2 regions of the Candidatus Sarcina troglodytae genome follow, and region 2 is predicted to be linked to the other one. Evidence: a T-box and tRNA genes for the amino acid it is inferred to sense, from the RefSeq annotation. Region 2 holds a T-box; the other holds one or more tRNA genes.
The links. A T-box is a leader RNA that pairs with one kind of tRNA and senses whether it is charged. The one in region 2 lies ahead of thrS (threonine--tRNA ligase), so its partner is inferred to be a tRNA-Thr.

Region 1 (4,432 bases), 110 kb from region 2:
AACATCATCAAATCCTAGTGAATTATTTATAAGTCCTATAACTAATGGTGTGGTAACAAGAAATTACGATATTACTCCAAGATTAAATGATGAAAAAACATCAGCGGTGGTATATAAAGGAGTGGATATTGAATCTAAAGTTGGCACTGATGTTAAATCAATAGCAAATGGAAAAGTTATAGATGCTGGAAAAGGTGATTCAAAAGAAGGGTTTTATGTAGTAGTACAACACAATGATGGCTTTATATCAAGTTATGGTAATTTAGCAGAAGATTTAGCAGTGGCTGTAGGGGATGAAGTAACTCAAGGAAGTATTTTAGGAAAAATAGGAAATACAATTCAAAATAATCCTAGTGATAGGGTATCTGAAGAATATTTATTATTTCATATGGAAAAATCTAAAGAGCCAATTAATCCGATAGAGTATATAAATGAGCTAAAAGTAGAATAATAAATAAATGAATATAGTCAGTCATTTTATGACTGACTATTAAATAATTAATATTTATTAAGGAGGTTTTTATGAAGGATTATATTGAAGAAAGAGTATTAGAAGTTGCTCAATATATAATAGATTCTAGAGCAACAATAAGGAAAACAGCTAGAGTATTTGGAGTAAGTAAAAGTACTATACATAAAGATATGACTGAAAGATTGCCTAAGATAAATCCATGTATAGCAGAAGAAGCTAAAAGCATATTAGATTTAAATAAAGCTGAGAGGCATATAAGAGGTGGTAAAGCAACAAAGCTGAAATATAAAGTGATAGAAGCTTAATACATTGATATAATTTTATATTTAACATATTGAATTTTAATTATATTATAAGCACAAGATTAAATACATGGTATTAATAAATTCTTTATGATAAGTAAAGTTTATATTTTTAATTACAAAGAATTTTTAAGGTGGTATGCATGGATAATTCCATTTCGAATAACCTTAGCCATTTCCATAATTAAATTTAATCTTATAGGTCTATTAGTAAACAATTCCAAACTATCTGAGGAGTCAACAATTCCTATTATAGAAGCATTGCCAACGCTTTGGAGGGTTTTACCTACACCTTTTCCTGGATGGATAGGCTCATCTCTAGTGTGAATTTCGCCTATGGCATTTGCATCACCTAAGCATGCATCAATTGCTATTATAGAAGCGGTGGGATAGTTATTAGATATTTCTTTTAACCTAGTATCTAAATTTAGAGCATGTATTGGAGAAGCAAGAGTGCCAAGTATAGGTAGAGGGAATAAAGCTTCTTCTAATAATGTTCCAACTAATGGTCCAAGTGCATCTCCGATACATTTATCTGTACCTATACAAACTATGATAGTGTCATTAGTAATGTAATCTTTTAAAAAATTAGCTATATTGTAATAACATAATGGCGAACTATAATTAACTTTTATTTTGCTCAAAGTGTCACCTCCCTCATAAATTTATATGAAATAAATAAAAAAAATATTAAATAAAAACAAGAGGTATTAAAAAGAATTATAAATAATTATATTTTTAAAGGAGACATTAGATGTGAAAAATAATAAAAAGGAAATATATTTAATAATTATTACTACTTTTTTTAGTGTAATAATTATGGTGTTTAGTTTTAGTATTAAGCAACCTAAAAGTTACATTGATGAGAAAATAGAAGAAAGCGAAGAAAATTATTTAGATAAAGATATAGCATTTAATAAAAATAAGGAGGAGTCTTTATTAAGTGAAAAAGATAATCAGATTTCTAAAAATAATGCTGATCAAGGGATAAATATAACTAATAAAAAAGAAGATATTTTAGAGGAAGATGAATTTTCAAGCATTTCTAATGAACATGTAGAGGTTATAGACGAAGAAAATTCACAGAAAATTATGCTTGTGGATAAAGATAAAGAAGAGAGGGTAGAAGAGGAAGTTGTACAAAGTGTATTTAAAACTGATAAAAACAGTATAATAAATAAAATATCAAGTATTGATAAATTAAAAATAATGAAAATGGCAAATAGTTTATCAGTAAATGATTATAGGAATCTTATAAATAATATCAAAAGGAATGATGAAGTGTTAGCTGCAACTGAAATATTTGAGCTATTAAAAAATAAATTATCAAAAAAACAGTATGATGAATTAGTTTTAATTTTGGATCCATATATAGATATAAAAATGATAGAAAATAAAATAAATGAAAAATAAAGAAAAACATATTAAATGAAAAAAATAAAGAGAAAAATGATAATAATTTAAAATAAAAAGAAAAAATGGCCTAAAAATAAGGTTGAAATAAACATAAATAACATATATACTAAGTCTTGTCGATTGGAGATGTTTCAAGAGAAAAAACAAAAAAGTTACGCTGGCATGGCTCAACGGTAGAGCAGCTGACTTGTAATCAGCAGGTTGTAGGTTCGATTCCTATTGCCAGCTCCAAAAATGTGGAGGAATTCCCGAGTGGCCAAAGGGGGCAGACTGTAAATCTGTTGTCAGTGACTTCGATGGTTCGAATCCATCTTCCTCCACCAATAAAAACAATAAGGTCGCATAGCTCAGCTGGGAGAGCATCTGCCTTACAAGCAGAGGGTCACAGGTTCGATCCCTGTTGTGACCACCATTAACTTAATATATGCTGGCATGGCTCAACGGTAGAGCAGCTGACTTGTAATCAGCAGGTTGTAGGTTCGATTCCTATTGCCAGCTCCAAATGTGGAGGAATTCCCGAGTGGCCAAAGGGGGCAGACTGTAAATCTGTTGTCAGTGACTTCGATGGTTCGAATCCATCTTCCTCCACCAATAAAAACAATAAGGTCGCATAGCTCAGCTGGGAGAGCATCTGCCTTACAAGCAGAGGGTCACAGGTTCGATCCCTGTTGTGACCACCATTAACTTAATATATGCTGGCATGGCTCAACGGTAGAGCAGCTGACTTGTAATCAGCAGGTTGTAGGTTCGATTCCTATTGCCAGCTCCAAATGTGGAGGAATTCCCGAGTGGCCAAAGGGGGCAGACTGTAAATCTGTTGTCAGTGACTTCGATGGTTCGAATCCATCTTCCTCCACCAAATAATAGGCACTATATTTTATGAAGATAGTGTCTATTTACATAGTTAAATGCATATACATATTAGAGTATATATAACTCTTATCAAGAGAGGTGGAGGGAAAAGGCCCTATGAAGCCCGGCAACCAGTGATTTACCAAGGTGCCAATTCCTGCAGTGTTTTATTGCAAGATAAGAGGAGCTTAGTGAATTCAAGTCTCTTCTTAAATTAAGTTGAGGCTTTTATTTTTAAATTTTTTAAGAAATTTAAAAAGGCTATTTAAGAAAGGAGTGAAAAAGAGGTTATTTTATATAACCCATAATTATGAGAAGATTATTTACATCAGAATCAGTAACAGAAGGGCATCCAGATAAAATTTGTGACCAAATATCAGATGCAGTTTTAGATGCTATAATAGCACAAGATCCAACAGCAAGAGTTGCTTGTGAAACAACAGTAACTACAGGGATGGTTATGATAATGGGAGAAATATCAACTAACTGTTATGTTGATATTCCTAAAGTAGCAAGAGAAACTATAAGAGAAATAGGATATGATAGAGCTAAATATGGTTTTGATTGCGATACTTGTTCAGTAATGACAACAATAGACGAACAATCAAATGATATAGCAATGGGTGTTGATGAAGCGTTAGAATCAAGAGAAGGTCAAAAAGATGATATTGAAGCTGTAGGGGCTGGAGATCAAGGTATGATGTTTGGTTTTGCGACTAATGAAACTGAAGAATTTATGCCTGCACCAATAGCTATGGCTCACAGATTATCAAGAAGATTAACTGAAGTTAGAAAAAATGGTACTTTACCTTATTTAAGACCAGATGGAAAAACTCAAGTTACAGTTGAATATGAAGATAATAAACCAGTAAGAATAGATGCTATAGTTATATCAACACAACATGGACCAGAAGTTTCTCAAGAACAAATAAGAGAAGATTTAATGGAACATGTAATAAAAGCTGTTATACCAGCAGAATTATTAGACGGTGAAACAAAATATTACATAAATCCAACTGGAAGATTTGTAATAGGTGGACCACAAGGGGATAGTGGATTAACAGGAAGAAAAATAATCGTTGATACTTATGGTGGATATGGAAGACACGGTGGTGGAGCTTTCTCAGGAAAAGATCCAACAAAGGTTGACAGATCAGCTGCATACGCTGCAAGATGGGTTGCTAAAAACTTAGTAGCTGCAGGAATTGCTGATAAATTAGAAATTCAATTAGCTTATGCAATTGGTGTTGCAAAGCCAGTATCAATAGTTGTAGATACTTTTGGAACAGGTAGAATATCAGACGATAAGATAGTTGAAATAGTTGAAAAAATATTTGACTTAAGACCAGGTGCTATAATAAAAGATTTAGAATTAAGAAGACCTATATAC
Region 2 (4,432 bases):
TGAATCTATCTTTTTCTTCATAAATATCCTCTTTAAAATTAGATACATTAAACACATGTTGCCCAAAAGCTACTTCATGCCCCTTATTTACCCAAGATGTATCATTTTTAGATTTCATTGATACATTTATAGTATATTCCCCATTTTCTTTTATCTTTGGATAATCAAATTTTACATATTCTTGAGATTGAGGCTTTACATCTACATCCATGGTATATTGAAATATTTTTTTTCCTTCTTTTTCTATATAAACTATAAAATCATATTCTTCTGTTCCTACAAATAAATTGTTATTTTTTATAAGTATTCCTTCGGTATCTGGAACTATTTTAACATTTGAATATAAATATTTAACTTCTTGAACTTTTGGTGATACTGTTCTATCTGCATAAATTATCCCATCTGTACAAAAACAATAGTCAGTTGATCTATCATTAAAATCTCCACCATATGCTAGAATTTTATTTCCATTTTTGTCTGTTGTTTCTATAGCTTGATCTATATAATCCCATATAAATCCACCTTGATACATTTCATACTTATCTTCAAGTTCAGAATAAAGATTCATTCCTCCGCATGAATTTCCCATAGCATGCATATACTCACAACTTATATAAGGTTTTTTAGGGTTACTATTTAAATAATCTTCTATCTCATTTGGTTTTGCATACATTCTACTTTCTATATCACTTATATCATTAAACTCTCTATTCCAAAATACTCCTTCATAATGAACCAAACGACTGTTATCATTTTCATGAAAATATTTAGTCATCTCTAAAATGTTTTCACCAGCATACGATTCATTTCCACAAGACCAAATAAGAATTGATGGATGATTTTTATCCCTTTGAAGCATAGATTCAGCTCTATCTACAACAACATTTCTCCACTCTTTCAACGAACCAGGTACATTCCAACTTGGCTCACACTTGCCTAATTTTTGCCATGAACCGTGACTTTCTAAATTAGCCTCATCTATTAAATAAATTCCATATTCATCACATAAATCATAGAAATAACTTTGATTTGGATAATGAGAAGTTCTAACAGCATTTATATTATTTTGTTTTAAAAATTTAATATCCCAAATCATATCTTCTTTGCTTATAGCTCGTCCAGTTTTACAACTAAACTCATGCCTATTAACACCTTTAAACACAATTCTTTTTCCATTTAAATGCATTATGTTATCTATTAACTCGAATCTTCTAAAACCAATTTTTTGAGGTATTATTTCTATTAAATTATTTTCTTCATCTAAAACTTCAATATATAAAGTATAAAGATATGGATTTTCAGCACTCCATGAATTAACATTTTCTATAGTTTTACTAAATTCTACATTTTCTTTTCCTTGCACTTCTTTAAATTCACATATTAGCTTTTCATCTTTATCCTTTAAGTATCCCTTAATTATACACTTTTCCAAACTATCTAACTTTATGTTAACATTTAATTGTCCATTTTTATAAGTATCATCTAAATTTTGCTTTACAAATAAATCCTTCACATGACATTTTGGAGTCGCGTACAAATAAACATCTCTAAATATTCCTGAAAATCTCCAAAAGTCTTGATCTTCAATCCAACTAGCACTACTTCTTTTATATACTTCAACTGCTAATTTATTTTCACCATCTTTTAAATATTCTGTTAATTCAAACTCTGATGGCGTAAAACTATCTTCACTATAACCTATAAATTTTCCATTTAACCAAAAATAAAAAGCAGTTTCCACTCCTTGGAATGAAATAAATATTTTTTTATTTTTCAATTCGTCTTTTAATTCGAAATATTTAATATAACTTCCAACAGGGTTATATTCTTTAGAAACATATGGAGGTCTAAGTTCTTCTTGTCCATCCCAAGGATATAAAGTATTTATATATTGTAAATTATCATATCCTTGAAGTTGTATATGCCCTGGAACATTTATCTCATCAAAATTTCCACAATTAAAATCTTCTCTATAAAAATCTTTTATTCTTTTATCTGGATTTTCTGCATAAGAAAATTTCCATTTTCCATTTAAATATTGTCTAAGTGGCATATTATCTTTTAATTTTATATGCTCTTTATCTTCATAATATAAATGATCTGAATGTGCATCTATTCTATTTACTCTAAAAATTTCTGGATTCTCTAACCAATCTAAATTAGGACTATTACTCATAAAAAACTCTCCTTTTCATTTTAAGTTAATTCTTATTTGCTCTTTAGGTTAATCATTTTCAAAACACTTAAAATATATAATTGATAACCTATATCTATTATCACTCTTATCCACTTATTAATCAATATTTTTTTCTATTTTTTATAAATTTATCCTTAAATTATAATGAAATTCAAACTCATATATAACTACAACTTTTAATTTTATTTTTCATTGACACTTTTATTTAATCTATCTATAATATATAGTATCAATTTAATATTTATTGTTTAAACAATAGTTAAAAGCTATGATGAGAAGAGTAAGCTTTTTTAATATTTTTTCAGAGAGAAAATACATTGGTGTGAGTATTTTTAAATATAATTAGCTGAAAACCACCTCTGAGCGACTTTAATACAGTACGTTTAAATCACGTTACGATTTATTAAGTGGCAAAACAATTTTGCAATTTGGGTGGAACCACGGGAATATACACTCTCGTCCCTTTTTCTTTTAATAAGATTAGGGATGAGAGTTTTTTATTTTATAAACTTATTTTTGAAGGGAGATTGTTAATATGATAAAAGTTACTTTAAAAGATGGCTCTGTAAAAGAATTTAATAACGCTATTTCTGTTTTAGACATAGCTAAAAGCATAAGTGAAGGCTTAGCTAGAAATGCTTACTGTGGTATTGTTAATGGAAAGGTTGAAGATTTAAGATTTGTTGTTGATAAAGATTCAACACTTGAAATATGTACTTTTGATTCTCAAGAAGGAAAGAATGCATTTAGACATACTGCATCTCATGTACTTGCAATGGCTGTTAAAAGATTATTCCCAAATGTAAAGCTTGCTATAGGACCTTCTATTGAAAATGGATTCTACTATGATTTTGATAGTGAAAAATCTTTCATTTCTGAAGATTTAGCTAAAATTGAAGATGAAATGAGAAAAATAATAAAAGAAAATCCTGAAATAAAAAGATTTGAACTTCCTAGAAATGAAGCTTTAGAACTTATGAAAGATGAACCTTATAAACTTGAACTTATAAATGACTTAGGCAAAGATGAAATAATATCTTTTTACCAAATAGGTGATTTTGTAGATCTTTGTGCAGGTCCGCATATAATGTCTTTAAAACCTCTAAAAGCTATTAAACTTTTAAGTTGTACAGGTGCTTATTGGAAAGGTAATGAAAAAAATAAGATGTTATCTAGAATATATGCCACTGCATTCCAAAAAAAATCAGATCTTGATGCTCATTTAGAAGCTTTAGAAGAAGCTAAAAAAAGAGATCATAATAAATTAGGTAGAGAATTAAAATATTTTATGACTGATGAAAATGTAGGTCAAGGACTACCTCTAATAATGCCAAAAGGAGCTAGAATAATTCAAACTCTTCAAAGATGGGTAGAAGATGAAGAGGAAAAAAGAGGTTATGTTTTAACTAAAACTCCTTTAATGGCTAAAAGCGATTTATACAAGGTTTCAGGTCACTGGGATCATTACAAAGATGGAATGTTCGTTCTAGGAGATGAAGAAAAGGATGATGAGGTTTTAGCATTAAGACCTATGACATGCCCATTCCAATATACTATATATAATGCAGAACAACATAGTTACAGAGATTTACCTATAAGATATGCTGAAACTTCTACTTTATTTAGAAAAGAAGCATCTGGAGAAATGCATGGTCTTATAAGAGTTAGACAATTTACTTTAGCAGATGGTCATATAGTATGTACACCTGAACAATTAGAAGAAGAATTCAAAGGTGTTGTAAGCTTAATTGATTATATCATGAACACTTTAGGAATAGCTGGTGATATTTCTTATAGATTCTCTAAATGGGATCCAAACAATACTGAAAAATATATAAATAATCCAGAAGCTTGGGAAAGCACTCAAGATATAATGAGAAATATATTAAATCATTTAAATATAAATTATGTTGAAGCTGATGATGAAGCAGCATTCTATGGTCCAAAACTTGATATTCAATTTAAAAATGTTCATGGAAAAGAAGATACAATAATAACTGTACAAATAGATTTTGCTTTAGCTGAAAGATTTAACATGACTTACGTTGATAAAGATGGTGAAAAGAAACGTCCTTATATCATTCATAGATCTTCAATAGGATGTTATGAAAGAACTTTAGCTATGCTTATAGAAAAATATGCTGGAGCTCTACCAACTTGGTTATGTCCTGTTCAAGCAAAAATTCTTCCTATCTCTGATAAATATAATGACTATGCAGATAAAGTTGCCAATGA

Region 1: it encodes a tRNA-Thr, which carries the amino acid that the T-box ahead of thrS (threonine--tRNA ligase) is inferred to sense. The anticodon was not compared.

Annotation. Positions count from the first base shown of each region.
Region 1 covers NZ_CP051754.1:1,923,908-1,928,339, reverse strand. Annotated here, with positions in the region: gene HH195_RS08835 (M23 family metallopeptidase) at 1-451, shown strand, start outside; gene spoIIID (sporulation transcriptional regulator SpoIIID) at 523-777, shown strand; gene yyaC (spore protease YyaC) at 891-1,418, opposite strand; gene HH195_RS08820 (hypothetical protein) at 1,531-2,187, shown strand; tRNA gene HH195_RS08815 (tRNA-Thr) at 2,347-2,421, shown strand; tRNA gene HH195_RS08810 (tRNA-Tyr) at 2,429-2,513, shown strand; tRNA gene HH195_RS08805 (tRNA-Val) at 2,527-2,602, shown strand; tRNA gene HH195_RS08800 (tRNA-Thr) at 2,617-2,691, shown strand; tRNA gene HH195_RS08795 (tRNA-Tyr) at 2,697-2,781, shown strand; tRNA gene HH195_RS08790 (tRNA-Val) at 2,795-2,870, shown strand; tRNA gene HH195_RS08785 (tRNA-Thr) at 2,885-2,959, shown strand; tRNA gene HH195_RS08780 (tRNA-Tyr) at 2,965-3,049, shown strand; SAM riboswitch class I at 3,127-3,226, shown strand; gene metK (methionine adenosyltransferase) at 3,353-4,432, shown strand, end outside.
Region 2 covers NZ_CP051754.1:2,029,149-2,033,580, forward strand. Annotated here, with positions in the region: gene lacZ (beta-galactosidase, LacZ type) at 1-2,176, opposite strand, end outside; T-box leader at 2,457-2,664, shown strand; gene thrS (threonine--tRNA ligase) at 2,733-4,432, shown strand, end outside.